One region of the Streptomyces sp. A01 genome, then DNA from elsewhere that is predicted to be linked to it. Evidence: riboswitches for the same ligand, from Rfam matches in the RefSeq annotation. Region 1 holds a riboswitch; each other region holds the start of a gene.
The links. Region 1 has a riboswitch for cobalamin ahead of AC5P1B_RS14900 (ribonucleoside-diphosphate reductase subunit alpha). Riboswitches for the same ligand answer to the same signal wherever they lie in the genome.
Positions count from the first base shown of each region.

Region 1 (7,364 bases):
CCTCTACATCGACCGCCTCTCCAAGCGGGACCGCAAGGACGCCCTGCGCCAGATGGAGGAGGGCACCCCCCGCTACGAAACGGTGCCCAACGCCTGACGTCTCGCCGACGGCTTTCGCGGGCCGCGCTCTGACCTCGCCGGTCAGGGGGCGGCCCGTTCGCCGTCTCTGATCAGGGCCCCGCCAGCCGCTCCGCTCCGAGCTGGAACCAGATGGCCTTCCCCGGTCCCGGCCCATGGCGGCACACGCCCCACTCGGCGGCCCACGCCCCGATCAGAAACAGGCCACGGCCGTGCTCGTCGTCGGCGCCGAAGGCGTGCCGCACCGGAGCGCCGGGCGCGTCGTCACAGACGAGAACGCGAAGCGAGCCCTTCGCGCTCCACTCGGCGTAGAGGGTGACAGGAGACGAACAGCCGCTCTTTCGGCAAGCGTTGACCGCGTTCGTGACCGCCTCCGAGGTCAACAGCAAGGCGGCGTCGAGCAGTTCGCTCCGGTCGGCTGACGCCAGCGCGGTCCGTACGGCTTCGCGGGCTGTATGGACCCACCCGGGACCGGGTGGGAAGACGAGGGAGAAGTCCGGGCGCGGATTCGCCTCCGCTGTCGCGGTGATGGGACACATGACGTGACTCCTTCGGTCACCGGGGGCCCTTCCCTGCGGAATGCGGTGGCTCTGCCGCGAGTTCGCTGACGCTCGGTCAACTGGGCATGGCTGCGGTGCGCTTCCGGCTTGCGTCGCCGGGTTGGGCGGTTCGTTTCGACGGTAGGGAGTCGAGTTGCGAATATGCAACTCGATCGGAGGAATTACTCCCCACGGGTGGATTCGGTGCGCCAGCGGCAGGCAGACTGCTGCCGAACCGCGAGGAGGACGACATGGGGCTACGGACCAACGCGACGCAACGGCAACGACGTTTGGGAATTGAGCTGCGGAAGCTACGCGAATCGCGCGGCTTCACGCTCTATGAGGCTGCTGGCTTCGCCGGACTCGGCCCGCCGCACCTGGGCCACGTCGAAGCGGCTCGAACGGCCATTCCCGAGGCCAAGCTACGCGCCTTGGCTGCCGGATGTGGTTGCAAGGATGAAGCTTTGGTCGATGCTCTGGTGGCCATGGGGGCGTCCACGGGCAAGGGGTGGTGGTCGGAGTACCGGAAGGTCATTCCTGTTGAGGCTCTTGATTTGGCGGAGTTGGAGAGCTCCGTCGTGGGCTACAAGTCCTTCCAATGGGTTCACGTGCCCGGTCTGCTCCAGACGCCGGAGTACATGCGGGCTCTGTTCAGCAGCGGAGAGCGGGAGGCGGCGCCCGAGACGGTGGACACGTACGTCGAGTTCCGGCAGAGGCGACAGCACATTCTGACGGGAGAATCCCCACCGGCCTTCCACGCGGTCATCCATGAGGCCGCACTTCACATGCAGTTCGTGGGTGTCGAGGTCATGCGGCGACAGATCGAACACCTTGCTGAGATGGCGCGTCTACCGCATGTACGTATTCAGATCCTGCCGTTCGAGGCACACGCCTACCCGGCTCACTTCGGCACGCCCTTCGTCCTCTTCGAGGCCGTCGTACGCGAGCTGAACACGGTCTACGTGGAGCACCCCGTCTCGTCGCCGTTCGCCAGCGACCAGTCTCAGCTCGCCCAGTTCTCGGAGGCTTTCGACCTCCTGAGCAAGGTGGCCTTGGAGCCGATTGACCTCGGAGACGAACCCGAGTTCCATGTGCGGAAGGATTCCCTTGGACTCATTCAGCACCTGCTGTACGCCTTGTGAAAGGGACGTGATGTCAGAGCTCCGGTGGCGGAAGTCAAGCTTCAGCGGAAGCAGTGGCGGCGGCGAATGCGTCGAGGTGGCGCTCGGCTGCGACGGCCTGATTCACATACGTGAGAGTGACGCGCCGGACGCCGTCGTTGTCGTGCCCCGTACCGCTCTCGGGTCTCTTCTGCGGCGTATCAAGGCCGAAAGCTGAACCTTAGGACGCTCCTTGGAGGAATCTGTATGCCAGGTTCCAGGTGGCGGAAGTCAAGCTTCAGCGGAAGCGGGCAAGACGACTGCGTAGAGGTGGCCGCTGGTCCCGACGGACTAATCCGTATCCGGGAGAGTGCCGCCCCTGACGCCGTCGTCGTCGTGCCCCGGGCGGCCCTGCGCGTCTTCCTCAAGGCGATCAAGGCTGGAGGGTGACCGGTTTCCCACCACCGCCCACAAAGCTGGGCGGCCGCCCCCGGTAACCACCGGGGCCGACCGCCCAGCCAGCGAAGACGAGAACCAGGGACGGCCTAGAACTCGTCGTCGAACGACACCGAGCCCTCGACCGCCACCTGGTACGCGGAGGCGCGGCGCTCGAAGAAGTTCGTCAGTTCCTGGACGTTCTGGAGTTCCATGAAGGAGAACGGGTTCTCCGAGCCGTACCTGGCCGGCATGCCCAGGCGGCGCAGGCGCTGGTCGGCGACGCACTGGAGGTACTCGCGCATGGACTCGGTGTTCATGCCGGGCAGGCCCTCGCCGCACAGGTCGCGGGCGAACTGGAGCTCGGCCTCGACGGCTTCCTCCAGCATCGCGGTGACCTCGCGGGCCATCTCGTCGTCGAAGAGGTCGGGCTCCTCCTGGCGGACCGTGTCGACCACCGAGAACGCGAACTCCATGTGCATGGACTCGTCGCGGAAGACCCAGTTGGTGCCGGTCGCCAGGCCGTGCAGCAGGCCGCGCGAGCGGAACCAGTACACGTAGGCGAAGGCGCCGTAGAAGAACAGGCCCTCGATGCAGGCGGCGAAGCAGATCAGGTTGAGCAGGAAGCGGCGCCGGTCGGAACGCGTCTGGAGTGAGTCCAGCTTCTCGACCTCGTTGATCCACTTGAAGCAGAACTGCGCCTTCTCACGGATGGAGGGAATGTTCTCCACCGCGTCGAAGGCCGCCACCCGGTCCTCCGGGTCGGGGAGGTAGGTGTCGAGCAGCGTCAGATAGAACTGGACGTGCACGGCCTCCTCGAAGAGCTGCCGCGACAGGTACAGCCGCGCCTCGGGCGAGTTGATGTGCTTGTAGAGGGTGAGGACCAGGTTGTTCGCGACGATCGAGTCGCCCGTCGCGAAGAACGCGACCAGTCGGCCGATCATGTGCTGCTCACCGGCGGAGAGCTTGGCCAGGTCGGTCACGTCGGAGTGGAGATCGACCTCCTCCACGGTCCACGTGTTCTTGATCGCGTCGCGGTAGCGGTCGTAGAACTCCGGGTACCGCATGGGGCGCAGCGTCAGTTCGAAGCCCGGGTCGAGAAGGTTCTTGGACTGGGTCGGGGCCGTCACTGGCATGCCTCGCAGGATTCGGGGTTTTCAAGGGAGCAGGCGATGGCGTCGTCATCGGGCGCCATCTGCGCCGGTACGGGAACGGGAGCGGCGGCCTCCGTGCCCCGTGCCGACTGGGCGATGCGCGTCGCCGGGCGTGAGCGCAGGTAGTACGTCGTCTTGATGCCGCGCTTCCAGGCGTACGCGTACATCGAGCTGAGCTTGCCGATGGTGGGCGACGCCAGGAAGAGGTTGAGCGACTGGCTCTGGTCGAGGTACGGGGTGCGGTCGGCGGCCATGTCGATCAGGGCGCGCTGGGGGATCTCCCAGGCGGTCCGGTACAGGTCGCGGACCTCCTTCGGCACCCAGGTGAAGTCCTGGATCGAGCCGTTGGCCTCGCGCAGCGCCTCACGGGTCTGCGCGTCCCACACGCCGAGCTTCTTCAGCTCCTCCACCAGGTACGCGTTGACCTGGAGGAATTCACCGCTCAGCGTCTCGCGCTTGAAGAGGTTGGAGACCTGCGGCTCGATGCACTCGTACACACCGGCGATGGAGGCGATGGTCGCCGTCGGAGCGATGGCCAGCAGGAGGGAGTTGCGCATGCCGGTCTTCGCGATGCGGGCGCGCAGCGCGTCCCAGCGCTCGGCCCACCGCGGCTCGGCGCTCGGGTAGTGGTCCGGGTGCAGCACGCCGCGCGCGGTGCGGGTCGCCGACCAGGCCGGGTGGGGGCCGTGCCGTTCGGCGAGGGTGGCGGACGCCTCGTACGCGGCGAGCATGATGCGCTCGGAGATCCGCGTGGACAGCGCCTTCGCCTCGGGCGAGTCGAAGGGGAGCCGCAGCCGGAAGAAGACGTCCTGGAGGCCCATCAGGCCCAGGCCGACCGGGCGCCAGCGGGCGTTGGAGGTGCCCGCCTGCTCGGTCGGGTAGAAGTTGATGTCCACGACGCGGTCGAGGAAGGTGACGGCGGTACGGACCGTCGCGTCAAGCCGCTCCCAGTCCATCGCGCCGTCGTCGCCGAGGTGCGCCGCCAGGTTGACCGAGCCGAGGTTGCAGACGGCGGTCTCGCCGTCGTCGGTGACCTCAAGGATCTCGGTGCACAGGTTCGAGGAGTGGACGACCTTGCCGGGCTCGGCGGTCTGGTTCGCGGTGCGGTTGGCGGCGTCCTTGAAGGTCATCCAGCCGTTGCCGGTCTGCGCGAGGGTACGCATCATCCGCGCGTACAGCGTCCGCGCCGGGATGGTCTTGATGGCGCGGCCGTCGGCCTCGGCGGCGCGGTAGGCGGCGTCGAACTCGTCGCCCCACAGGTCCACCAGCTCGGGCGTGTCGACGGGGGAGAACAGCGACCAGTCGGCGTCCGCCTCGACGCGGCGCATGAACTCGTCCGGAATCCAGTGCGCGAGGTTGAGGTTGTGCGTGCGGCGGGCCTCCTCGCCGGTGTTGTCCCGCAGCTCCAGGAACTCCTCGATGTCCGCGTGCCAGGTCTCCAGGTAGACGCAGGCGGCGCCCTTGCGGCGGCCGCCCTGGTTGACGGCGGCGACGGAGGCGTCAAGGGTGCGCAGGAATGGCACGATGCCGTTGGAGTGACCGTTGGTGCCGCGGATGAGCGAACCACGGGCGCGGATGCGCGAGTACGAGAGGCCGATGCCGCCCGCGTGCTTCGACAGCCGTGCGACCTGGTGGTAGCGGTCGTAGATCGAGTCCAGCTCGTCCAGCGGGGAGTCCAGCAGGTAGCAGGACGACATCTGGGGGTGCCGGGTGCCGGAGTTGAACAGCGTGGGGGAGCTGGGCAGGTACGACAGTGAGCTGGTGAGCCGGTACAGCTCCTCGACGTCGGCCAGGGCCTGCTCGGTCAGGTCCTCGGCCAGCCCGCAGGCGACGCGCAGCAGGAAGTGCTGCGGGGTCTCGATGACCTGCCGGGTGATCGGGTGGCGCAGCAGGTAGCGACTGTGCAGGGTGCGCAGCCCGAAGTAGCCGAAGCGGTCGTCGGCGCCGTCGGCGACCGTCTTGTCGAGCAGCGTGTCCAGCCGCGCCTCATGGGCCCGTACGAAGGCAGCCGTCTCATCGGCGATCAGACCTTCCCGGTGCCCCGTCTCGACGGAGGAGGAGAATGAGACGGCGCCCTGCCCGGCGGCCTCATCGGCGATCGCGCGCGTCAGCAGCCGAGCGGCGAGCCGCGAGTACTGCGGCTCCTCGGAGATCAGTCCGGCCGCCGCCTCGGTGGCGAGCGACCGCAACTCCGCCTCGTCGGAACCGGCGTGCCGGCCGCGCAGCGCCGCGGCGGCGACCTTCCCGGGGTCGGTGGCGGGCAGATCGGCGGTGAGGTCGGTCAGGACGCGCAGCAACGCGGTCCCGGCCCCTTCGGCCGCTGACTCTGAGACGGACTGGCGTGAAACCGGGTCCGCTGGCGCGATGGTCACGTGTGGCTCTCCCTCGCTCGGCAAGGGGCCAGGCGGGACGGAGCGACGGGCGCGTACGGGCGTGTCTCAGCCCTCGGCAGGGCACGCCTCGCAGCGTCCATCGGCCCAACCCGCGAGGCCCAGACGTATGTGACGCCCAGTGCCGGGTAACGTGTCCCGGTCGTGGGCGTACCGTCGGCAGGTCCTCGGACTCACGGTGCGCAAAACAGCACACATACACCGTTGCGGGACAGTTCCGGATTTGCACCGGATTCCCCTGCGGCGACAGCGAGCACGAGCATACATCTTGTGTCGGCCGCCGCGCCCACCCCCACATGTTGTGTCGTACCGTCAGCTTCCCCGTACGGATGTGCTAATGGGACGACTCGCGCCGGTGCCCGCCGGGCCCGTATTCAGGGGCTGGGGCGGCCCTGACGCACCCGGTCTGTTTGGTGGTCTGCCACAACGCCGGGCGTGTCGGCCCGGCCCGAGAGGGCGGGAGGGGCAGCCGGTGACGCGGCCGCGACGGCCGGGGCCCCTCCGCTATCGTCGTGATGACGTCCCCTGCTCCGTCCGGACAGCAGAAGGAGCTCCATGACCGCGCTCGCCGACCGGCCGCACATGCTCACCGAGCACTTCGAGGAGGCCGCCCGGATACTCGCCCGCTCGGAGGAGAGCGCGCGGCTGGAGTTCATCGACGGGAAGCTCAGGAGCAAGCCCATGCCGGACGGGGATCACGGACGGATCATCGAGTGGCTGACCCGTGTCTGTATGCAGGCACGCCCCGAGCTGTGGCTCTACCCGGATCAGGGCCTGAAGGCGCAGGCGTACCGGAAGGGCAGGGCCCGGCCGGGTGGCACGCTCGCTCCCAGTGGCGCTTTCGTCGGCCAGGGGGAGTGGGCCGATCCGGCCTCGGTCCTGATGGCCGTCGAGATCACCTCGTACGACTCGGACACCGACCAGCGCGACCGGGTGGAGAAGCCTCGCGCCTATGCGGAGACCGGCATTCCGCTGTATCTGCTGATCGACCGTGACACCTGCGAGGTGACGGTCTTCAGCGAGCCCGACGGCGCGCGGTACGAGAGCGTACGCATCGTGCCCTTCGGCAAGGTGGTCGATCTGCCGGAGCCGGTGGGCATCAGCCTGGACACCGAGCCGCTGAAGAACTGGGTGCACTGATGACGAGGCAGTGGGTGGCCCGCTTCCACGCGGCGTGAGCCGCTGGCGGGAGGCCCCCGGACGCGCCGCCGCCCCTCCCGGTCCCCGTGGGGCGGAAGGGGCGGCGGCGTCGTGTCAGCCGGCTGCTCAGTGGCCGGCGGGGGCGCCCACCGTGGCCGGGGGCAGCTCCCTCTCGACGCCGGGGTCGCCCGCGTCGGCCGTGTAGTCGCCGGGCTTGGTCTCGTCCACGCCTTCGGGCGCGTTCATGGCCCGCAGCACGAAGGTCATGACGACCGTGACGACGACGTTGAGCACGAACGCGGTGAGCCCGATGTAGCCGATCTCCCCGATGCCGGGGATCTCCTTCTGGCTGCCGCCGAAGTGCTTCTGGCTCGGGCTGGCCACGCCGTACGCCGCCAGCGTGCCGTACAGCATGCCGACCGCCCACCCGGCGAGCAGCGCCCAGCGGTGGAACCAGCGGGTGAACAGGCCGCCCACCAGCGACGGCATGGTCTGGAGAATCCAGATGCCGCCCAGCAGCTGGAAGTT
Region 1 covers NZ_JBWLKN010000009.1:183,320-190,683, forward strand. Annotated here, with positions in the region: gene def (peptide deformylase) at 1-97, shown strand, start outside; gene AC5P1B_RS14875 (ATP-binding protein) at 171-617, opposite strand; gene AC5P1B_RS14880 (helix-turn-helix domain-containing protein) at 869-1,759, shown strand; gene AC5P1B_RS14885 (DUF397 domain-containing protein) at 1,770-1,955, shown strand; gene AC5P1B_RS14890 (DUF397 domain-containing protein) at 1,985-2,167, shown strand; gene AC5P1B_RS14895 (ribonucleotide-diphosphate reductase subunit beta) at 2,263-3,288, opposite strand; gene AC5P1B_RS14900 (ribonucleoside-diphosphate reductase subunit alpha) at 3,279-5,678, opposite strand; cobalamin riboswitch at 5,838-5,993, opposite strand; gene AC5P1B_RS14905 (Uma2 family endonuclease) at 6,252-6,836, shown strand; gene mctP (monocarboxylate uptake permease MctP) at 6,963-7,364, opposite strand, start outside.

Region 2 (7,364 bases), on a different contig from region 1:
CGGCACGTGCACGGTTACTCCTTGCGGCAGACAGCGCGGGAACGCCGAGCGATACGGCGGGTGTCCTGGGCGGTCCCGTCGGCGCGGACAGTCAGAGCCGCACCCTACTGGCCCGCTCGCCCGGCCCCGCAATTCCCGTGGCCGTCAGCGGTGCGGGCACCCGGCCACCGGGCACGGCGGCGGCCCGTGCGGGCGTCAGCCCCGGGGCAGGCGTCCCCGTGTGGATCAGACCCGGGCCAGCAGTGCGTAGCGCTCGTCGTCGACCGGGCCGCCCCACAGGTCCGGGTCGTCGCTGAGGGGCTGCACACGCAGACTGGTCACGAGTGGCCGCAGGACGGCGGCCAGCTCATCGGCGGCTATGCCACCGTGCCAGGGCAGCGTCTCGGCGTCCGCCACATACGGGGCACCGGCTCCGGCCGACTGCCGCCAGCGCCCTTCCACCAGCACGAGCCTGCCACCGGGCCGCAGGCGCGCCGTCCACTCGCGCAGCGCCGCCTCCGGGTCGGGCAGCGTCCACAGCAGGTGGCGGGCGAGCACCGCGTCGAACCGCTCGCCATCCGTCGGCGGAGCCGCGGCGTCGCCGACGACGAACCGCGCCCTGAACGTCGTGTCCGCCAGCTTGCGCTGGGCCTGGGCCACCATGCGCGGCGCCAGATCCACGCCCGTCACGCGGTGACCGGCCTGCGCCAGCAGCAGGGACAGCGAGCCCGTTCCGCAGCCGATGTCGAGCACGTCGGCCGGGTGGGGCGGCATCCAGGCTGCAATCAGCCGCGCCCACGCGGCGCGGGTGGGGGCGGCCAGCAGGCCGTGGTCGGGCTCCGCGTCGAACGCGGGGGCCGCCGCGTCCCAGTAGTCGGCGATGGCCGTGAGTCGGTGATCCATGCCTGTGATGGTCGCGGCCACCTCTGACATCGCCCTCGCTCCGGCGTCGGCCGCGGCGCCCGCGTGGGTATTCGGGTGCGTGAGGGGCCGTCGTTGGGTGAAGCTGGGGCATGACCTGGACGACGACTGACGACATCGACGCTTTCCTCGCGACCGCGAGCGGCTTTCTGCACGCGCGGCCGGACGAACACACCCTGCTGCTGTCGATCACCGAGTCGCTGCGGACCCAGGGCGCGGGGCGGTACTCCGCCGCCGCTCCCTTCTACGGCTGGTGGCGCGGGGACGACGGAAAGGTCGGCGCCGCCTTCGTATGCACCCCTCCGCATCCGGTGCAGTTCTCGCCCATGTCACGCGAAGCGGCCGGGCAGCTCGTGGCGACCCTGGCGGCGGGGCCCCGTACGGTCGTGGGCTTCGGCGGGGAGCAGGTGACGGGTGAGGCCATCGCGGACGCGTGGTCGCGCAGGCACGGCTCGCGGCCGGAGGTCGCGGGGCGCCATCGGCTGTACCGGCTGGGGGAACTGGTTCCGCCGCGGCCCGCTCCGCCGGGCCGCGCGCGGGTCGCCGAGGACGGTGACCGTGCCCTGCTGCTCGACTGGTTCGAGGCGTACCTCGTGGACATCGGTGAGGACCCCGCGGACGCGTCACGGGCCTTGGAGGAACGGCTCAGCCACGGCGGCTGCACGCTCTGGGAGGTGGGCACGACGCCCGTGGCGATGGCGGGGGTGACACGCAGCAGCGCGGGGATGGTGCGCGTCGCCGGCGTCTACACGCCGCCGGACCAGCGGCGTCGCGGGTACGCGGCGGCCGTGACGGCAGCCGTGAGCAAGGCCGCCGTGGACGCGGGAGAGCGGACGGTGCTGCTGTTCGCCAACCTCGCCAACACCGCGACCAACGCGCTGTACCAGCGGCTCGGTTACCGCCCTGTCAGCGACCGGGTGCTGTTGACGCTCGCCCCGCAGCCCACCTCCTGAGCCGGTCCGGCGGGCGTTATCTCTGATCCTGGCGGGTCCAGGTGCTCCTGGCGGGTCCAAGTGCTCCTGGCGGGTCCAAGTGCTCCTGGCGGCGGCGCCAGTGGCTGCTGTGCGCCGCCGTATCGATGGCCGGCCAGGTCAGGCCACGGCGCGCGCCGTGAGCCGGCGCATCGGGCCGTCGAGTTCCCTCGCGTAGAAGTCGATGAAGCCGTCGGGGTCGGGGCCCGCGTTCTGCATCACCAGGTGGTCGAACCCGGCGTCCGCGAAACCGCGCGCCGTGTCCACGTACCGGGCGGGGTCGGGGCCGCAGGCGAACTTCTCCATGATGTCGTCCTGGGTCACCGTGGTGGTCGCGGCGTCGAAGTTGACCGGGTTGGGGAGTTCGCTCATGACCTTCCAGCCGGTGAGGGCCCACCGTGAGGTGTCCAGGGCGGCCTTCGCCGCCGTGTGCTCGTCAGCCGCCCACGCCATCGGGACCTCGGCGTAGCCCGGCCCGGTGCCGCCCGCCGCGCGGTAGCGCTCGACGATCTCCGGTTTGTCCTCGGTGGCGAACAGGCCGTCGCCGAGTTCGGCGGCGATGCGCGCGGACGGCGGGCCGCTGGCGGCCACAGCGATCGGTGGGGCCTCCTCGGGCAGGTCGAAGACCCGGGCGTCCTCCAGTCGCAGATACTTGCCGTCGTACGAGCGGTATCCGCCGCGCCACAGCAGGCGAATGATCTCCAGTGCCTCACGCAGCATCGCGTGGCGGGTGCCCACCCCGGGGAACTCGCGCCCGACGACGTGCTCGTTGAGCCGCTCACCGGAGCCGATGCCGAGCGTGAACCGGCCCTCCGAGACCAGCGCGAGCGTCGCCGCCGCCTGCGCGATGATCGCCGGGTGGTACCGGACGGTCGGACACGTCACGCCGGTCGCGAGGCCGATGCGCTCGGTGCGCTCCGCGATGGCGCCGAGGACGGTCCACACGAACGGCGAGTGGCCCTGGTTGTCCAGCCAGGGGTGATAGTGATCACTGACCTCGACGAAGTCGAAGCCGGCGTCCTCCGCTCGCTGTGCCTGCCGGACCAGCTCCGCCGGGCCGAACGCCTCGGCGGCCAGTTTGTAACCGATCTCCATGTGCCCTCACTCCCTGGCGGTTCCGCGTTCACCGGCTTCCCCGCGTCTCGCACCCCCCGGTGGTCCGTGTCCCCCACGGGTCCCGGCCGACGATGGCGTGCGAGCGCCCGCCGCCGGGCCGTCCTGTGGCTGTCGGCGTCGGGTGCCACACGAGCGGGGTGGATAAACCCTCCAGGCCCTGGACATGAGGCCGACCGACGGCGCCCTGAGGTGCGGAGGGGAACGCGATGAACGCGCGTGCGCGGGTTGTCGCAGGCTGGGGCGGCCGCTACTGTCTCAGGGCCTTGGTGCACGGGAAACCGGTGAAGAACCGGTGCGGCCCTCGCCACTGTGATCGGGAAGTCCAGTTCCATCCCTCGGGAGCCACTGGATCGCCAACAAGACGGCGATCTGGGAAGGCGGAGCTTGACGGCATGACCCGTAAGCCAGGAGACCGGCCAAGGCGCGTCGTCCATCCACGAGGTGCTGGAGAGGTCTCTTACGTCATGCACATCGCCGAGGGGTATCTGCCCCCGTTGCACGCGGTCGCCTGGGGCGTCGCGTCAGCTCCGTTCGTCGCCCACGGTGTCCGGGCACTCACCCGCGAGGTCAAGGCGCACCCCGAGAGCACCCTGCTGCTCGGTGCGGCCGGAGCCTTCACGTTCGTCCTCTCCGCGCTCAAGATCCCCTCAGTGACGGGGAGCTGCTCCCATCCCACGGGAACGGGACTCGGAGCGATCTTGTTCAGACCGCCGGTCATGGCGGTGCTCGGCACCATCACGCTGCTGTTCCAGGCGTTGCTGCTGGCGCACGGCGGCCTCACCACCCTGGGCGCCAACGCCTTCTCGATGGCCATCGTCGGGCCGTGGACCGGCTACGGGCTGTACTGGCTGCTGCGCCGGTTCGGCGCGCCCCTGATGGTCTGCGTGTTCTTCGGGGCCTTCGCCGCCGACCTCAGCACCTACTGCGTGACCAGCGTGCAGCTGGCGCTGGCCTTCCCGGACCCGAGCAGCGGCTTCCTGGGCGCGCTCGCCAAGTTCGGCGGCATCTTCGCCGTGACCCAGATCCCGCTGGCGGTCAGCGAGGGCCTGCTCACCGTGCTGGTGATGCGCCTCCTGACCCAGTCGAGCAAGGGCGAGCTGACCCGGCTCGGCGTGCTGCTGCCCGGCCGCAAGGGCCGCGACGAGAAGGCGGTGGCGGGATGAAGCGCGACACGAAGATCAACGCTCTGCTGCTGCTGATCGTGGCCGCACTGGCCGTGATGCCGCTCGTGCTCGGTCTCGGGGACGACAAGGAGGAGCCGTTCACCGGCGCCGACGCGCAGGCCGAGACGGCGATCATCGAGAACGAACCGGACTACGACCCGTGGTTCTCACCCCTGTACGAACCGCCGTCGGGCGAGATCGAGTCGGCATTGTTCGCCCTCCAGGCGGCGCTCGGCGCGGGCGTCCTCGCGTACTACTTCGGGCTGCGCAAGGGGCGCCGCCAAGGGGAGGCCCGCGCGGCGGCCGCAGGTACGGCGGAGGGGACGGCCGCCACGTCCGGCGAAGCCGAGCCCACGGACGAACGCCCAGGCACGACCGCGGACACGGACACAGGGGCGGACGCGGACGCGGGCGCGCCAGTGAGCGGCACTCCCGGCTCACCCCGGTCGTAGCCGCCGATGCTCCCCATCGACGCGGCGGCGCACAGCAGCCACTGGCGCCGCCGCCACCCCCTGGACAAGGCATGCCTGGGCCTGGGGCTGACCGTCCTGGCGATCTCACTGCCCCCGTGGCCGGGCGCCCCGCTGATCGCCGCGGTGACACTGACCGTGCTCATCGGCCCGGCCCGGGTCGTACCGCGGCAGCTGTGGCGGGCCTGGCGCATCCCGCTCGGCTTCTGTGTGACCGGCGCGGTCCCGCTGCTGTTCGAGGTGGGCGGTCCTGACGGTCTGGTCGCGCTCGCACCGAACGGGCCGGTCCTCGCGGGGCAGCTGCTGGCGCGCACCTCGGCGGCCTCGCTCGGCCTGCTGCTGTTCGCGTTCACGACGCCCGTCTCCGATGTGCTCCCCCGGCTGGTCCGGGCGGGCGTGCCGCCCGCCGTGGTCGACGTCGCGCTCGTGACGTACCGGATGAGTTTCCTGCTGCTGGACTCGATGGCGCAGATCCGGCAGGCGCAGGCGGCCCGGCTGGGCCTCACCACCACCAGCGCCCAGTGGCGGTCGCTGGCGGGGCTGGGGGCGACCGCGTTCGTCCGTGCCTTCGACCGCGCCGCCCGCCTCCAGTCGGGCCTCGCCGGGCGGGGGTACGACGGCACGCTGCGGGTGCTGGTCCCCGAGGCGAAGATCTCGCGTTCCTTCCTGGGGGCGACCGCCGCACTGCTGGCGGCCCTCACCGGCCTCACCCTCGTCACCGAAAGGTTCCTCCCATGACCTCGCAGCGGCCCGTCATCGAACTCGTACGGGCTGAGTACGCCTACGAGGACGGTCCGCCCGTGCTGAGCGGGGTGAGCTTCGCCGTGCGCGAGGGGCGGGCCGTGGCGCTGCTCGGCCGCAACGGCGGCGGCAAGACGACCATGCTGCGGCTCCTCAACGGCGGCCTGCGGTGCGCGGACGGCCAACTGCTGCTGGAGGGCGAGCCCGTCCGCTATGACCGCAAGGGCCTGACGCGGCTGCGCACCACGGTGCAGCTCGTCGTGCAGGACCCGGACGACCAGCTCTTCGCCGCCTCGGTCGCGCAGGACGTGTCGTTCGGCCCGATGAATCTGGGGCTGTCCGAGGAGGAGGTGCGCGGCCGTGTACGGGAGGCGCTGGACGCGCTCGACATCGCGGCGCTTGAGGACCGCCCGACCCACCTGCTCTCGTACGGGCAGCGCAAGCGCGCGGCGATAGCGGGGGCGGTCGCGATGCGCCCCCGGGTGCTGATCCTCGATGAGCCCACGGCGGGGCTCGACCCGCATGGTCAGGAGCGGCTGCTCGACGTCCTCGGCCGTCTCCAGGCCGCGGGCACGACCATCGTGATGGCCACCCACGACGTGGACCTCGCTCTGCGGTGGGCGGACGACGCGGCCGTCCTGACGCCGGAGGGCCTGCGTACGGGACCGGCGGCCGAGCTGCTCGCCGACCAGGACCTCCTCGACGCCGCCCGGCTCCGCAGGCCGTGGAGCGTGGCGGTCGCCGAGATGCTGCGCGCCCATGGGCTGCTCACGGAGCCGGGCTTCGCGCCCCGCACGCCGGAGGAGCTGACCCTGTGGTCCACGACGCTCCCCCGGCCCAGCGCCTAGGCCGGGTCCCGGCGGGTCATGCCAGGGAGGGGTGCCCATGTCCGTGCGTCGCACGCAGACTGCGGGTGCGTCGTGGCTGGTCGCGCAGTTCCCCGCGCCCCTGGCAGGGCATGCTCCTTCGCTGTGCCAGGGCTGCTCCTCTGGGCCTGGCGGCGAGGCTCCTTACGCGGCCCGATGCCGGGCACGCGTGATCCGCCGGGCACCCGCTAGCCAGGGCCGGACTCCGGGGCCTGGTGTCGCCGGGCGGCGGAGCCCGGGGCGGGGCTGGTCCGGGGCGGGCTGGTCCGGGGCGGGGTGCGGGTCTGGTGTCTGCCCGCGGCCCGTCCACCGGCAGGGCGATGGGCCCGGTGTCAGGTGATCCGCAGCAGGGTCTTGTCCTTGGCCGTCGAGTCGCGGCCCACGTAGATCTCGATGTCGCCCTTCTCCACCAGGAACCGGCCCTCGTGGTCGTTCGTCCAGAAGCCGAAGTCCTCGGCGCCCAGCCGGAAGCGCACGGTGCTGGCGGCACCGGCGCCGAGGGTGACCCTGCGGAAGCCGCGCAGTCTGCGCACCGGCTGAGCGATGCTCGCCACCGGGTCGTGCACGTAGAGCTGCACGACCTCGTCGCCCTCGCGGTCCCCGGTGTTGCGGACGGTGGCCGTCACCTCGACCGTCTTGCCGTCGCGCAGCGCTTCGGCCGCGATCCGGCCCGTGCTCAGCTGCGGACGGCCGACCTCGAAGGTGGTGTAGCTCAGACCGTGGCCGAACGGGAACTGCGGCCCGTGAGCCAGGTCGAGGTACTTGGAGGAGAACTTGTTGTCCTTGTCGTAGGGGCGGCCGGTGTTCTCGTGGTTGTAGTGGATGGGGATCTGCCCGACGGCCCGGGGGAACGACACGGGAAGCTTGCCGCCGGGGTTGACGGAGCCGAAGAGCACGTCCGCGATGGCGTTCCCAGCCTCGGTGCCCGGGTGCCACGCCTCCAGGACGGCGGGCGCGGCGCCCAGCCAGCCGCCGATGGTCAGCGGGCGGCCGTTGACAAGGACGACGGCGAAGGGCTTGCCCGTGTCCGCGATGGCCTTGATGAGCTCCGCCTGTGCGCCCGGCAGCCCGATCTCGCTGCGCGAGCCGGCCTCGCCGCTCAGCGCGGCGGGTTCACCGACGACGACCACCGTCACC
Region 2 covers NZ_JBWLKN010000014.1:53,389-60,752, forward strand. Annotated here, with positions in the region: gene AC5P1B_RS20075 (class I SAM-dependent methyltransferase) at 226-882, opposite strand; gene AC5P1B_RS20080 (GNAT family N-acetyltransferase) at 993-1,853, shown strand; gene AC5P1B_RS20085 (TIGR03557 family F420-dependent LLM class oxidoreductase) at 1,992-2,966, opposite strand; cobalamin riboswitch at 3,235-3,422, shown strand; gene AC5P1B_RS20090 (energy-coupling factor ABC transporter permease) at 3,452-4,150, shown strand; gene AC5P1B_RS20095 (energy-coupling factor ABC transporter substrate-binding protein) at 4,147-4,602, shown strand; gene cbiQ (cobalt ECF transporter T component CbiQ) at 4,609-5,358, shown strand; gene AC5P1B_RS20105 (energy-coupling factor ABC transporter ATP-binding protein) at 5,355-6,209, shown strand; gene bglX (beta-glucosidase BglX) at 6,560-7,364, opposite strand, start outside.
Region 2: linked by a shared signal. The riboswitch ahead of AC5P1B_RS20090 (energy-coupling factor ABC transporter permease) and the one ahead of AC5P1B_RS14900 (ribonucleoside-diphosphate reductase subunit alpha) in region 1 are both predicted to bind cobalamin.

Region 3 (7,364 bases), on a different contig from region 1:
GACAATTGCGTCTCAGTATTTGACACACCGGTGACACACCCGCCCGGCGTCCTTACGATCGGACGCATGAAGCGACAGGCGGACCTCACGAAGCGGCGGGCAGTAGACCTGTGCCGCGTCGCCGCCATGCTCTGTCGCCCCGTCTGACGGGGCCCTGTCTGAGGGGACACGCCGAGCGCCATTCCGCCGGCCCCAGCTCCCCCCGGCCCGTTTCCCGGGTCCCGCGCCCCACCCGCCGTGCAGCGGCGTGCGCTCTCCCGCCCTCGCCGCATGCCGGCGCGCCATCCGCGTAACCGTGCACCATCCGCATCTGCCCCGGAGGAGAACAGCATGAGCCGCAGCGACGTCCTGGTGGACGCCGATTGGGTCCAGGCCCACATCGACGACCCGAAGACGGTCATCGTCGAGGTTGACGAGGACACGTCGGCCTACGAGAAGAACCACATCAAGAACGCCATCCGGATCGACTGGAAGAAGGACCTCCAGGACCCGGTGCGCCGTGACTTCGTGGACCAGGCCGGGTTCGAGAAGCTGCTGTCGGCCAAGGGGATCGCCAACGACGACACGGTCGTGCTGTACGGCGGCAACAACAACTGGTTCGCCTCGTACGCCTACTGGTACTTCAAGCTCTACGGCCACCAGGACGTCAAGCTCCTCGACGGCGGCCGCAAGAAGTGGGAGCTGGACTCGCGCGACCTGGTCGCCGAGGTCCCGAGCCGTCCGGCCACCGACTACAAGGCCAAGCAGCAGGACGCGTCCATCCGCGCCTTCCGCGACGACGCCGTCGCCGCGATCGGCAAGCTGAACCTGGTCGACGTGCGCTCCCCCGACGAGTTCAGCGGCAAGCTGCTCGCCCCGGCCCACCTCCCGCAGGAGCAGTCGCAGCGTCCGGGTCACATCCCGAGCGCGCGCAACATCCCGTGGTCGAAGTCGGCCAACGACGACGGCACCTTCAAGTCGGACGAGGAACTGAAGGCCCTGTACGAGGGCGAGGGCGTGGACCTGTCGAAGGACACCATCGCCTACTGCCGCATCGGTGAGCGCTCCGCTCACACCTGGTTCGTGCTGCACGAGCTGCTCGGCCAGTCCAACGTCAAGAACTACGACGGCTCCTGGACCGAGTACGGCTCGCTGGTCGGCGTGCCGATCGAGCTCGGCGCCAACGCCTGACCCAGGGCGGCTCCTCCTGCCTCCCCTCTCCTCCCCCTCTTCTTCCTCCCCTGACGTAAGGACGGACTCCTATGTGTGGAGCAAAGGCCGGTGGCCCCGACGCGGCGACCATCAAGCCCGGTGAGACGACCATCCAGGGTTCGTTGACCCGCGACGGTGAGCCGGTCAGCGGCTACGTGCGGCTCCTCGACAGCAGCGGCGAGTTCACCGCCGAGGTCCCCACCTCGGCGACCGGGCAGTTCCGCTTCTACGCCGCCGAGGGCACCTGGACGCTGCGCGCGCTCGTTCCCGGCGCGACCGCTGACCGCACCGTCGTCGCCCAGCAGGGCGGCCTGGCGGAGGTCGCCATCGCCGTCTGACGGCTGACTGCGCGGCTTGAGGGCCGCATCCCAGGGGTTGGACGCCTGAAGACTGGGATGCGGCCCTCTGTGCCGCCCACGACGCGGGCGGCAGCGCCCGCACCCCCACGCCTCGGCCGGGTGCGGGCGGGGAAGAAGCACCGCACGGGGCGGTACGGGCGGGGTGCGGGCCCGGCTTCCAGTCGTACGCTGGAGTCATGTACGCGCGGCGGCGTCACGGCTACTTCGTCATGATGGGTGTCTGTTTGACGCTCTTCGTCATGGCGTGGTCGGTCGTACGCCTGTGGTCGATTCCCGTCGCGGTCGGGATGTGCGTGGTCGCCATGGTGATCCCGCCGTTCGCCGCCATCGTCGCCAACCGCAAGGGCCCGGACGACCGATGGTGGGACGAGCCGCCTCCAGGGCCAGGTCCGGGACCGGGTGCCGCCTCCGGTACGGGCGCTGAATCGTGGCCGGAAGCCCCGCGGCAGCCCGGCTCCGGCGCCGACCACGACGGGCGCGCCGACCCCGGCACCCGGACCGGCGACGCGCTCTCCGACTCCTGGTGGGACGAGCTGGACGGCAAGCACCACCCGTAGGGCGAGCACCACCCGTAGCGGAGGGCCTCGCCCAGGACGGCTCAGTGGATCAGCAGACGAGAGATCAGTAGACGAGCGCCTGGACGCCCTCCGGCATGATCTCGCTCACGAAGACCTGCGCCCCCGCGATCCGCATGCCCTTGATCAGGTCCTGTTCGTCGATATCGCGCCGTGCCGCGCACTGCGTGCACACGGTGATCGCCCCGCCACCGGCCAGGATGCCGTCGATCAGCTCCGGCAGGGGCGCCGCGTGCGGCAGCTCGAACTCCGCTGCCCGGCCGGGCAGCGCGTACCAGGACGACTCCCCGGTCAGCCACAGCGAGACCTCGACGCCGCTGGCGACGGCCACCGCCGCCACCGTGAACGCCTGCGAGCACCGCTCGGGCGCGTCAGCGCCCGCCGTCACCTTGATCACGAGCTTCTTCGCCATGCCCTCACTGTAAGCGGCGCCCGCCGGACGGTGCGTGGCCACCCGCCGGGGCGGCGGACCTCACAGCGCCTCCCACCCCGGCGCGGACTAGACTCGGGGCCGGTCCGTTACACCACACTCCGTCCGAGGAGCGCGCTCGTGCTTGAGACAGTTTTCTCCCTGCTGCTGGCCCTCATGGCCGTGCTCATCGCCGCCTTCGCGGGGCTGACCCTCTTCAAGCTGTACCAAGGCCAGCGCTGACGGTCCCCCGGGCCCGTCCGGCCAGCCGTTCCCGCGTCGTCCGCGCCCAGCGCGGAGGCGTGGCGCGCGTCCTTCCCACCCTCTCTACAGATCGCCTGAGCCCATGATCGAGATCCCGTCCGACCTCCACCCGGACCTCGTCCCCCTCGTCTTCCTCCTCGGCAACTGGGAAGGCGCGGGTGTCTACGACTTCCCAGGTGCCGAGAAGTGCAACTTCGGGCAGGAGGCGACCTTCACCCACGACGGCCGCGACTTCCTGGAATACGTCTCGCACACCTGGGAGCTGGACGCCGAGGGCAGGAAGGTCCGCCCGCTGGAGTCCGAGTCCGGCTACTGGCGCATCGACAAGGACCGCAAGGTCGAGGTCGTGATGATCCGCGACCAGGGCGTGATCGAAATCTGGTACGGCGAGCTCGCCGACAAGAAGCCGCAGATCGACCTGGTCACCGACGCCGTGGCGCGCACCGCGAACGCGGGCCCCTACACCGGTGGCAAGCGGCTGTACGGATACGTCAAAAGCGACCTGATGTGGGTCGGCGAGAAGGCCACCCCCGACGTGGCACTCCGCCCGTACATGTCGGCGCACCTGAAGAAGGTCGTCGACCCGAGCGAGTGGGCCAAGGACCTCAAGGACCTGCCCGACGACGGCATCGCCTTCTTCAAGTAGACCCACGGCAAGCAGACCCACGGCAAGTGGACCCGCAGCAGTAAGGTCCTACAGCACCAAGCAGGCGTCCCGCACGTCTGCGCGCCAGCCGTCGTGTGGCCCAGCGGACGCCGCCGTGCCACGACGTCACACAACCGCATACGCATACGCGCCCCGCGGGGGAAGTCCGGTGAGAATCCGGCGCTGACCCGCAACGGTGGACGGAGCCCTGCTGACGGGGTGCCGCGAGCCCGATCACCCGTGGCGGCGTGACTCCTGTACAACTCGCCGTGGACTGCGAGGGGACGCTGACGGCGCTCCGCGCCCGAGTCGCTCCTTATCCATTCCGGTCGCGGCCCGAGGCGAAGGTGGACCCGCCCGTGGCGACCACGACCGAGGATGCCGCCCACACCGTTCCCGCCGCGCGGCACGCCGCGCCCGACAGCCCGGCGCCACCGCGACGGCTGCCGCTGCTGCCCCTCGTCGCCGCCCTCGTCATCGCGCTGCCCATCTCGCTGGTGTGCGGGGTGGCCTTCGGATCGGCCGGGCTGACCTGGGGCGAGGTCCTGCGCTTCCTCAAGGCCGGGATGACCGGCGGCGCCATCGCGCCCGACGAGGTCGCCCCGTACACCATCGTCTGGGAGCTGCGCTTCCCGCGCGTCGTACTCGCCGCCGTGGTCGGCGCCGGGCTCTCGGCGATCGGCGTCGCCGTGCAGGCCATGGTCCGCAACGCCCTCGCCGACCCGTTCGTGCTCGGCATCTCCTCGGGCGCCGCGGTCGGCGCCAACGGCGTCCTGCTGTTCGGCGCGCTGAGCGGGCTCGGCGTGTGGGCGCTGTCCGCCGCCGCCTTCGTCTCCGCGCTCGCCGCGATGGTCCTCGTGTACGTGGCGGCGCGCACCCCGCAGGGCCTCACCCCACTGCGGCTCGTCCTCACCGGCACCGCCATGTACTACGGGTTCTCCGCCATCACCACCCTCATGGTCTTCAGCGCCGAACGCGCGGAGGCCGCGCGCTCCGCGATGATGTGGCTGCTCGGCAGCCTCGGCGGCGCCAGCTGGGAGTCGGTGCCGATCGCGGCCGTCGCCGTGCTGGCCGGGCTCGCGCATCTGACGTGGTCGGCGCGCCGCCTCAACGCCCTCGCGATGGGCGACGAGACCGCCGCCGCCCTCGGCGTGGACGCGCGGCGGCTGCGCCACGAGCTGTTCCTGGTCACCGCCGCCGTGACCGGTGCGGTCGTCGCTGTCAGCGGCGCCATCGGCTTCGTCGGCCTGATGGTGCCGCACTTCGCCCGGATGCTGGTGGGCGCCGACCACCGCCGGGTCCTCGCTGTCGCCCCGCTGCTCGGCGCCGTGCTGCTGGTGTGGGTGGACATCCTCTCCCGGGTGCTGCTCGCCCCCGTGGAGCTGCCGGTCGGCGTCATCACCGCCGTCATCGGCGTCCCCTGTTTCGTGCTGCTGATGCGGCGCCGTGGCTACACCTTCGGAGGCGCGTGATGCGGATCGACATCGAGGACGTCAGCGTCGATATCGCGGGGGCCCGGCTGGTGTCCGAGGCCACCCTGCGGGTCGGCAGCGGCCAGGTCGTCGGGCTGGTGGGGCCCAACGGCAGCGGCAAGTCCACCCTGCTGCGCTGCGTGTACCGGGCGCTGCGGCCCAGCGCCGGGGCGGTGCTGCTGGACGGGGACGACGTCCACGCGATGAGCCCGCGCGAGGGCGCGCGGCGGCTGGCGGCGCTGCCGCAGGAGTCGTCGAGCGAGTTCGACTTCACCGTCGCCGAGGTCGTCGCGATGGGGCGGCTGCCGCACCAGCGGGCCGCCGGGCGGGCCACGGCGGGTGACGAGCGGGCGTGCGCGGTGGCGCTGGCCCGGGTCGGCGCCACCCACCTGGCGGCGCGCGGCTTCCTGACCCTGTCCGGCGGCGAGAAGCAGCGGGTGCTGATCGCCCGCGCGCTGGCGCAGCGCCCCCGGGTCCTCGTACTCGACGAGCCCACCAACCATCTGGACATCGCCCAGCAGCTTGAGGTGCTGGCCCTGATGCGCGGTGAGTCGTCAGCCGCGCCGGAAGGCGAGCGGGAGAGCGAGGCCGGGCAGGCGCCCGGCCCGGAGACCGGCGCGGACGGCGCCCCGGCTGCCGGGGGTGACGCGACCGGGGCGGCCGGTGGGACCGGGTTGACCGTGCTCGCCGCCCTCCACGATCTGAACCTCGCCGCCGTGCACTGCGACCTGCTGTACGTCATCGCGCACGGCCGCATCGTGACCGGTGGCGCCCCGCACGACGTGCTCACCCCCGAGCTGCTCGCCGAGGTGTTCCACGTCCGCGCGCACCGCGTGGCGCACCCCGAGTCCGGCGCCGTCCAGCTGCTCTTCGACCGCCTGCCGCCCGTGCCATCGGCGAACCCCGCCGAAGACCGTGTCCCGCTCGCCCGCCCCGCCCGATGAGGATGTCCCCCGTGCCCGCACCCCGTCCGCAGCCCCGTCCCCGCGCCCTTGATCACAGCCGTACCCGCAGCCGTGTCGGCGGCCGCGTCCGTCCCCGTTTCCGGGGCACCGCCGCGGTCGCCGCCGCCCTCACCCTCGCGCTCGCCGTCTCCGGCTGCGGCGCGGAGGTCACCAAGGACCCGAAGGACGCGAAGGCCAAGGCGTCCGGGGGCGGCCACTACCCGGTGACCGTCACCAACTGCGGTACGAAGACGACGTACGACAAGGCGCCGGAGCGCGTGGTCACCAACGACGTCGGCATCACCGAGATCATGTTCGCGCTCGGCCTTGAGGACCACATGGCCGGATACGTCATGCCCGACGACAAGGGCGACCTCGGCGCCGTCCCGTACAAGGACGCCTACGACAAGGTGCCGTGGCTCTCCAAACGGGAGATCAACCGGGAGCTGGTCCTCGACGCCAAGGCGGATCTGGTCTTCGCCGGGTGGAACTACGGATTCCGCGAGACCGACGGCTTCACCCCCACCGCGCTGAAGAAGCTCGGCGTCGGCTCGTATCTGCTCACCGAGTCCTGCCGCAACGGCGGCGAGGGCAGGGCGCGCGGCGTGATGTCACCGCTCGACGCGCTCTACACCGACCTGCGGACCCTCGGGAAGATCTTCAACGTCGAGGACCGGGCGGAGAAGCTGGTGCGGACCTACCAGGGGCAGATCGCCGACGCGGAGGCGAAGGCGCCCAAGAAGGACCGGCCCTCCGTCTTCCTGTACGACAGCGGCACGGACAAGCCGCTGACCTCGGGCGTGTTCGCCGGGCCGCACGACATCATCAGCAAGGCGGGCGGCGACCATGTCATGAAGGACCTGAAGGACTCCTGGGCGACGGTCGGCTGGGAGACGGTCGTCGAGCGCGACCCGGAGGTCATCGTGATCAACGACTACGGGGATGTCAGCGCCCAGGAGAAGAAGAAGTTCCTGAAGTCCTACCCGCCGCTGGCCGGGGTCTCCGCCGTCAAGAACGACCGGATCTTCATCCTCGACTACGTCGATCTGGTGGAGAGCCCGCGCAACGCCGCGGCCATCACCTCACTCGCCGCGTATCTGCGCGGGGTAAGGCAGGGCTAAGTCTCCTACACTGGGCGGCGTGGCGACCACTGACTGGAAGACCGACCTGCGGGCGCGCGGCTACCGGCTGACGCCGCAGCGCCAGCTCGTCCTTGAAGCCGTGGACACCCTGGAGCACGCCACCCCCGACGACATCCTCACCGAGGTCCGCCGGACAGCGAGTGGTGTGAACATCTCCACGGTGTACCGCACCCTGGAGCTCCTGGAGGAGCTGGGCCTGGTCAGCCATGCCCATCTCGGGCATGGCGCGCCGACCTACCACCTCGCCGACCGGCACCATCATCTGCACCTGGTGTGCCGGGACTGTACGGAGGTGCTGGAGGCCGATCAGTCGGTCGCCACGCCCTTCACCGATCAGCTGCGGGAGACCTTCGGGTTCGATA
Region 3 covers NZ_JBWLKN010000006.1:295,307-302,670, forward strand. Annotated here, with positions in the region: gene AC5P1B_RS10775 (sulfurtransferase) at 331-1,170, shown strand; gene AC5P1B_RS10780 (DUF1416 domain-containing protein) at 1,242-1,529, shown strand; gene AC5P1B_RS10785 (DUF3099 domain-containing protein) at 1,727-2,107, shown strand; gene AC5P1B_RS10790 (DsrE family protein) at 2,172-2,537, opposite strand; gene AC5P1B_RS10795 (heme-binding beta-barrel domain-containing protein) at 2,881-3,444, shown strand; cobalamin riboswitch at 3,562-3,704, shown strand; gene AC5P1B_RS10800 (FecCD family ABC transporter permease) at 3,888-4,916, shown strand; gene AC5P1B_RS10805 (ABC transporter ATP-binding protein) at 4,916-5,860, shown strand; gene AC5P1B_RS10810 (ABC transporter substrate-binding protein) at 5,872-6,981, shown strand; gene AC5P1B_RS10815 (Fur family transcriptional regulator) at 7,001-7,364, shown strand, end outside.
Region 3: linked by a shared signal. The riboswitch ahead of AC5P1B_RS10800 (FecCD family ABC transporter permease) and the one ahead of AC5P1B_RS14900 (ribonucleoside-diphosphate reductase subunit alpha) in region 1 are both predicted to bind cobalamin.

Region 4 (7,364 bases), on a different contig from region 1:
CGCCGTCACGATGTCCGCGCGCATCCCGTCGACCTCGAACGCCGCGCACACGGCGGCGATCTGCCGCAGCGCGCCGTCGCCGAGCCGCACTCGGGGCAGCAGCGCGCGGGCCACGGCGACGCGCTCACGCAGCGCGCCCTCGTCGTCGGCCCAGCGCGCGGCGAACGTGCCGGGGTCCTCGTCGTACGCGAGCCTGCGCCGTACGACCTCCACCCGCTCATCGGTCTCCCGGGAGGCGGCGACCTCCACGGTGAGGCCGAACCGGTCGAGCAACTGCGGCCGCAGCTCGCCCTCTTCGGGGTTCATGGTGCCCACCAGCAGGAAGCGCGCCGCGTGCCGTACGGAGACGCCCTCGCGTTCCACGTAGGAGGCGCCCATGGCCGCGGCGTCGAGCAGCACGTCGATGAGGTGGTCGTGGAGGAGGTTGACCTCGTCCACGTACAGGATTCCCCGGTGCGCGTCCGCGAGCAGCCCTGGTTCGAAGGCCTTCACCCCCTCGGCGAGCGCCCGTTCGATGTCGAGCGCGCCGACGAGCCGGTCCTCGGAGGCGCCGACGGGCAGCTCCACCATGCGGGCCGGCCGGGCGGTGCCGCCGCCCGGCTCGTGCGGCCCGTCGGGGCACCGCGCGTCCGGCGCGGAGGGGTCGCAGGAGAACCGGCATCCGGCGACGACGTCGAGCTCGGGCAGCAGTGCCGACAGCGCCCGCACCGCCGTCGACTTCGCTGTCCCCTTCTCGCCGCGCACGAGCACGCCGCCGACCGCTGGTGAGACGGCGTTGAGGAGCAGCGCCAGCCGCAGACTGTCCATGCCGACAATCGCGGTGAAGGGGTAGGGGGTGTTCACGCCGTGATCACTCCTTCGAGTGGCTTGCGTCCGGCTCCCGGGGCGTTGCCCGGCAGCTGCGGTACGTGGGTGCCGATGGCCCCGCGCACGCGCGGGTGGTGCGCTCCGCCACGGTCAGCGGGCGGAGCTGTCGCTGTCGTCCCCGGCTCGGCGGGGCTGTTCCGTACGGTGGTCATGGCGCCCCAGGCGGTACGAAGGGCAGCCCGGCGGGCGGGCCCTCCTCGATCAGCCGCAGGAGCGCGCTGGTGTCGGCGTGTTCCTCGATCAGGTCGCCGAGCCGGTCGAGCTGTTCTTCGCGCAGCACACCGAAGGAGGTGTCGGGCGCGGGCACGAACGCCCGCCCCGCGGCGGCGGCCACCCGGCGCAGGAACGCGCGCCGGAAACCGTCGCTCTCCAGCGAGCCGTGCCAGTGTGTGCCCCACACGGCGCCCACCCGGCAGCCGTCCAGCGCCCGGCCCTGGCCGTCGCGCATGAACGGCTCGTCGCCGCCCGTCACCTCGGCGACGCCGTGGTGGATCTCGTATCCCTCCACCGTCTCGCCGAGCGCCGTGCCGACCGGCCGCGCCAGAGTCTTGTCCACGGCGAACCGCACCCGCACCGGCAGCAGCCCAAGCCCCCGCACCGTCCCGGCCTTCGACTCGACCTGGTCATCGACGCGTTCGCCGAGGAGCTGATAGCCCCCGCAGATGCCGAGCACGGGACGGCCCTCGGCGGCCCGGCGCGCGAGGGCGTCGGCGAGACCGCGCTCCCGCAGCCACGCCAGCGCGCGCACCGTGCCGCGCGTGCCGGGGACCACCACCAGGTCGGCGTCGGCCAGCTCCTCGGGGCGGTCCACGAACCGGACGACGACGCCGGGTTCGGCCGCCAGCGCGTCCACATCGGTGAAGTTCGACATCAACGGGACGGCGGTGACCGCCACCCGCAGCACGTCGGCGCCGTGCGGCGGTGCCACGACCGATTCCCTGACGGCGCCGCGCATCGAGACCCGCAGCCCGTCCTCCTCGTCGATCCCGAGGCCGTGCGCGAACGGCAGCACGCCCAGCGTGGGCCGACCCGTCAGCTCACGCAGCATGTCGAGGCCCGGCTCCAGCAGGCTCACATCGCCGCGGAACTTGTTCACGAGATAGCCCGAGATCAGCGCCTGGTCCGCCGCTGAGAGCAGGGCGGTCGTGCCGAAGAAGGAGGCGAAGACGCCGCCGCGGTCGATGTCGCCGACCACCACGACCGGCAGCCGGGCGGCGCGCGCGAGCCCCATGTTGACGATGTCGGTGCGCCGCAGATTGATCTCGGCGGGGCTTCCCGCGCCCTCGCAGATCACCGCGTCGTGCGTACGGCGCAGCTCGGCCAGGCAGTCCGTGACCGTGGACAGCAACGCCTCCCGGCCCCGCGGCCGGACTCCGTCCCGTCCCTGAGCCCGGCCCGGACCCGGTTCCCGGCCGTCCTCCCGCTCGAAGTAGCCGCGCGCGGTGAACTCGCCGACCGCCTTGCCGAGCAGCACCACCTGGCTGGTGCGGTCGCCACCGGGCTTGAGCAGCACCGGGTTCATCAGCGCGGTCGGCTCCACGCGGGCGGCCGCGGCCTGCATGGCCTGCGCCCGCCCGATCTCCGCGCCTTCGCGGGTGACGAAGGAGTTGAGCGACATGTTCTGCGCCTTGAACGGCGCGACCTTGACGCCCTTACGGGCCAGCCAGCGGCAGATGCCCGCGGTGACCACGCTCTTGCCCGCGTCCGAGGTGGTACCGGCGACCAGCAGCCCGCCACCCACGCGCCCAGCGTCACTCATGCGCCCCCCTTGGCCTTGCTCACGCCGGGCCGTTCGCCCTTGGTCCTGCCCTTGGTCTCGTCCTTGCCGTGGTCGGCGCTGGCGCCTCTGGTGCCCCTGCCGTCACCGCCGGCGTCGGTGCCCGCGGTACGGGGCGGCGCCGGAGAAGCCATCGGCTTGGCCGCCAGCAGGCTTCCCGCCAGCGCCAGGCCGAATGCCGCCCGCCGCCACCCGGCGCCGCACCTTCCGGGCTGCCCCGCAAGGGAGGCGGCGAACCCGCGCCGGACCATGCCGTATCCCACGCGCCCGGCGACAGCGGCCGTCAGCGCGAGGGTGCTCACCCGGCGCGAGAGCCGTACCGCCCGTTCGATGTCGGCCGTCTCCACCGGCCGGTTCTCCGCGCCGAGCACCGGCCGGTGCTCCACGCGGCCCGCGTAGGCGAGGATGCCGCCGAGCCGGACACCCAGGGCACCGGCGAAGGCCGCCTCGACCGGACCCGCGTTGGGGCTCGGGTGCTTCGCCGCGTCCCGGCGCGCCACGCGCCACGCCCCGCGCCGGTCGGGCCCGGCGAGCGCCGCCAGCACGGCGGTGAGGCGCGCGCCCGGCCAGCCCGCGACGTCGTCGAGCCGGGCCGAGGCCCAGCCGAACCGCAGGTAGCGGGGCGACTTGTGACCGACCATCGCGTCCAGCGTGTTCACCGCCCGGAAGCCCACCAGTCCGGGCACGCCCCCGACAGCGCCCCACACCAGGGCGCCGACCACGGCGTCCGAGGTGTTCTCGGCGACCGACTCCACGACCGCCCGCGCGATCTGCTGCCCGTCCAGCGCCTGCGGGTCACGCCCGCACAGCCCCGGCAGCGCCGCCCTCGCGGCGGCGAGGTCCCCGGCGGCGAGCGCGGCGCCGATGACGCGCGCCTCGCGACCCAGCGACGTCCCCCCGAGCACGGCCCAGGTGGCGGCGGCGGTCAGCGCCGTATCGGCCAGAGCGGAGCGCCGCACAGTGCGGGACAGCGCGACGGCGGCCAGGGTGACGCCTCCGGCACAGATCGCCGTGTGCAGCGCCCCACGTCCCCGGTCGTCACGCCACAGCCGTCGTTCCACGGCGCCCGCCGCGCGCCCGAAGGCGGCCACCGGGTGCGCGCGGGGCGGGTCGCCCACGGCGAGGTCGCAGAGATAGCCGAGGGCGGCGCCGTACGCGTAGGGAAGAGGCCCGTACGGATCGCGCGCGTACGGAAACTGAGGAGCACGCATCGGGTCAGCTCGCCGTCGCGCCTCGAAGGGGGAGGGGACATGGCGGAGGTGGGGGAACGTGCGCGGCGCAGGGCGTTCTGTGACAGCCGACCATGGCGATGTGTCCTCACTCAGGGTCCGCGCCCTGGCTCGACGTGATCGGCGGCGAGAGTCTCCTGGCTCCCCGGATCGGCGCCGCACCCGGGCCTTCCAGCTCGGGGACCGAGCCGTGACCACACGCTGGGGGAGCGCTCCCCGGTGACAGTGGCGGGACCGCGCCGGATTCACACCGGCTTCCTCTGCTGTCGCCGTTTGGCCCCGGCAGTCCACCACGGCTCACGAAGAGCCGTCAACTTGCGGTTGACCTGCGACGGGGTAGCGCGGGGCGCCCACGCGGGCGGCCGTACCACCGGCTCGCGCCCGGCGTCCGATCGGGGCGCGTACCGCGGTCGCGAGCCCCACGGCGTCGCGAGCCCCACGGCGAGGGCGGTGCGACGGCGGTGGTGCCGCGGTGGCGGTGGGGCGGCGGTGAGGCGGCGGCGGTGGTCGGCGTCCAGGCCCCCTCCGGGCGCGCGTCCGCCTGCCCCGTCCGCCGCTGCCTGGTTCGTCCTCCGGGAGCGGGAAGGGCGTCCGCGGGAACGGGGAAGCCCGCCGCCCCGGGCGCGCTGTGCGGGCGCGTCGCGGGCGGCGGGCCAGAGGTTTCCGTGCCGAGAGGGCCGAAGGGGCCGAAGGGGCCGAAGGGGCGCGGGCTAGGCGACGATCAGGTAGATCCCGTACGAGACCACAGCCGCGCACAGCGCGAAGCACGCGTACGCGCCGGAGCGCGCCAGCCCGCTGGGGCTGGTGGTGGCGACCGCCGTGCCGTCCTGCTGGCGGGTCGGCTTGTGCGAGGTGCCGACGATGCCGAGCGTGAAGACGCCCACCATGGCGACGGTCACCACGAGGCTGACACCGAAGACCTCACCGAGTGCTGCCCAGTCGATGCTCATGGCGATGTTTCCTTGCTTCCTTGGGGTGTGGCGCTACGGGGGCCGCGCACCGTACGGGCCGCGCGGAGGTCCGGGCGCCGATGGAAGCGGCGCCCGGACGAGAGGTCAGACGGAGGCCCGTGCCGGGGCCGGGGCGGGGGCGGGTACCGAAGCGGCGGGCTCGGGCTCGGGCACGGTGGCCGACTCCGCTGCCGACGGCGCGCCGGACTCCTGCTCGGAGGCGGACCGCTGGGCGATGGGCCCGGCGGGCGGCGGTGCGACGCTCTGCAGGGCGGCGGTGACCACGCCCACCGGCTCGGCGGCGTCCTTCGTGCCGTCCGCGGCCTCGGCGGCCGCTGCGGCCGGGACGCCACCGACGATCTCGGCCTCGTTGACGTTGGTGTGGTCCACGGGCTTGCGGCGGGAAGCGGCCCAGATGGCGCCGCAGGCGAGGAGGGCCAGCACGGCGACCGTGGCCACGCCCCAGTCGCCACGTTCGGCGAGCAGCGCGGCAGCACCGGCGACCAGCCCGGCCGCGGGCAGCGTCAGGCCCCAGGCGAGCACCATCCGCCCGGCGGTGGACCAGCGCACCACGCCGCCCTTGCGGCCGAGACCCGAGCCCATCACGGAGCCGGAGCAGACCTGGGTGGTGGAGAGTGCGAAACCGATGTGCGAGGAGGCCAGGATCACGGTCGCGGCGCCGGTCTGGGCGGCGAAGCCCTGCGGCGGCTGGATGTCGGTGAGGCCCTTGCCCATGGTGCGGATGATGCGCCAGCCGCCGAGATAGGTGCCGAGCGCGATGGCGATACCGGCCGAGACGATGACCCACAGCGGCGGGTCGGAGGCGGGTGCGACGACGCCGCCGGTGACCAGGGCCAGGGTGATGACGCCCATCGTCTTCTGCGCGTCGTTGGTGCCGTGCGCGAGGGAGACCAGGGCGGCCGAGGCGATCTGCCCGGCGCGGTAGCCCTTGGCGGTGTCCTGGGAGTCGCGGTTGCGGGCGAGCCGGTACGTGAGCCGGGTCGCGGCCAGGGCGGCGATGCCCGCCACCAGCGGTGCGGCCACCGCGGGGATGAGGACCTTCATGACGACCGCGTCGCCGTTGACGCCGTCCATGCCGACGGAGACCACTGTCGCGCCGATCAGACCGCCGAAGAGGGCGTGGGAGGAACTGGACGGGAGCCCGGCCAGCCACGTCAGGAGATTCCAGACGATGGCTCCGACGAGGCCCGCGAAGATCACTTCAGGTTGGATACCGGAGTTCTCATCGATGATTCCTCCGGAAATGGTCTTGGCGACCTCCACGGACAAGAACGCGCCCACCAGATTGAGCACCGCCGACATGGCCACTGCGGTCTTGGGCCGCAGCGCCCCGGTGGAAATGGTGGTGGCCATGGCATTGGCCGTGTCGTGGAAGCCGTTCGTGAAATCGAACACCAAGGCCGTGACGATCACGATCCCGATGAGAAGCGTGATGTGTTCCATTCACCCAGGCAATCAGTTCGGGGGGTAGTGACCCGGCGACCGTAGGTAGGTCGAGTGAACGGAAGGTGAACTAGGGCAGACGTCACGGTGACGCACCTGAAGTGGCCCATTGAGACCGTTTCCGGAAGCGCGTACGTGGGGCGTCCTCAGCCCCCAGCGAGCCTTCTGAGACCCGACATTGAGCCGTTGAACACGTTCTGGTCACCCGGCAGCGGGCCCTTGTTCGCCTGCTGCCAGAACGTGTGGGTGCCCCAGCCGGCGGGGAGGGGCCCCGGAGAGCTGCGCCAACTCGCGAGCCAGAGCGGATGCTGGGCACCGAAGGCGGCGTTGTTGCCCGTGCACCGGCGCCACCAGTTGGTCGTCGTGTAGATGACCGGATAGCGCCCTGTCTGGCGGCGTACCTCGGCACTAAACGCCGAAATCCAGTCAACCATGGCCGAGTCGCTTATCCCATAACAGGCGCGCTTCGGGTCATATGGGTTGAATTCGATGTCAAGTGCGGGCGGCAGTGTCCGGCCGTCCGCCGCCGGTGTCCCCCCGTTGCGCAGGAAGTGCTCGGCCTGCGCGCGCCCTGACGAGGTATTGGGGCGGGCGAAGTGATACGCGCCACGCAGGAGCCCCACGGCCCGCGAACCGTTGTACTGCTGTGCGAAGTACGGGTTTCGGTAGTCGTCCGACTCGGTCGCCTTGACATAGACGAACCGCGCCCCCGCGTCCCGCGCCTGGCGCCAGTTCACCTCCCGCTGGTGCGAGGAGACGTCGTGGCCGCGCGGCTTGCTCGCCGTGGCCGCCGCCGACGGCTCGATCAGCGTGAGAGCGCCCGCCAGCAGGGTGCCGAGGGACGCTATCCACACGCGGGCCCGGCGTCGGCCCGTCGCGCCGCCGTGGACGCGTACCGGCGTGCGCGCCGGTGTGCCGCTGGGCGCCCGCCCCTCGTGTCGGCACTCCTGGCCGTGGCTGTCACTCGCGCCCGTTCCGGCTCTCTCCACGCCAACCCCTTCCATCGCGGTGAGTGGCACCAGGATTACCAGGAGTAGGAGCAAAAAGTCCGGAGATTTAGTGTGTTATTCGTATTTA
Region 4 covers NZ_JBWLKN010000019.1:79,238-86,601, forward strand. Annotated here, with positions in the region: gene AC5P1B_RS24430 (putative cobaltochelatase) at 1-843, opposite strand, end outside; gene AC5P1B_RS24435 (hypothetical protein) at 840-1,019, opposite strand; gene AC5P1B_RS24440 (cobyric acid synthase) at 1,016-2,626, opposite strand; partial or broken gene AC5P1B_RS24445 (cobalamin biosynthesis protein) at 2,884-3,855, opposite strand; cobalamin riboswitch at 3,985-4,180, opposite strand; gene AC5P1B_RS24450 (hypothetical protein) at 4,584-4,823, opposite strand; gene AC5P1B_RS24455 (inorganic phosphate transporter) at 4,929-6,287, opposite strand; gene AC5P1B_RS24460 (lysozyme) at 6,434-7,141, opposite strand.
Region 4: linked by a shared signal. The riboswitch ahead of AC5P1B_RS24445 (cobalamin biosynthesis protein) and the one ahead of AC5P1B_RS14900 (ribonucleoside-diphosphate reductase subunit alpha) in region 1 are both predicted to bind cobalamin.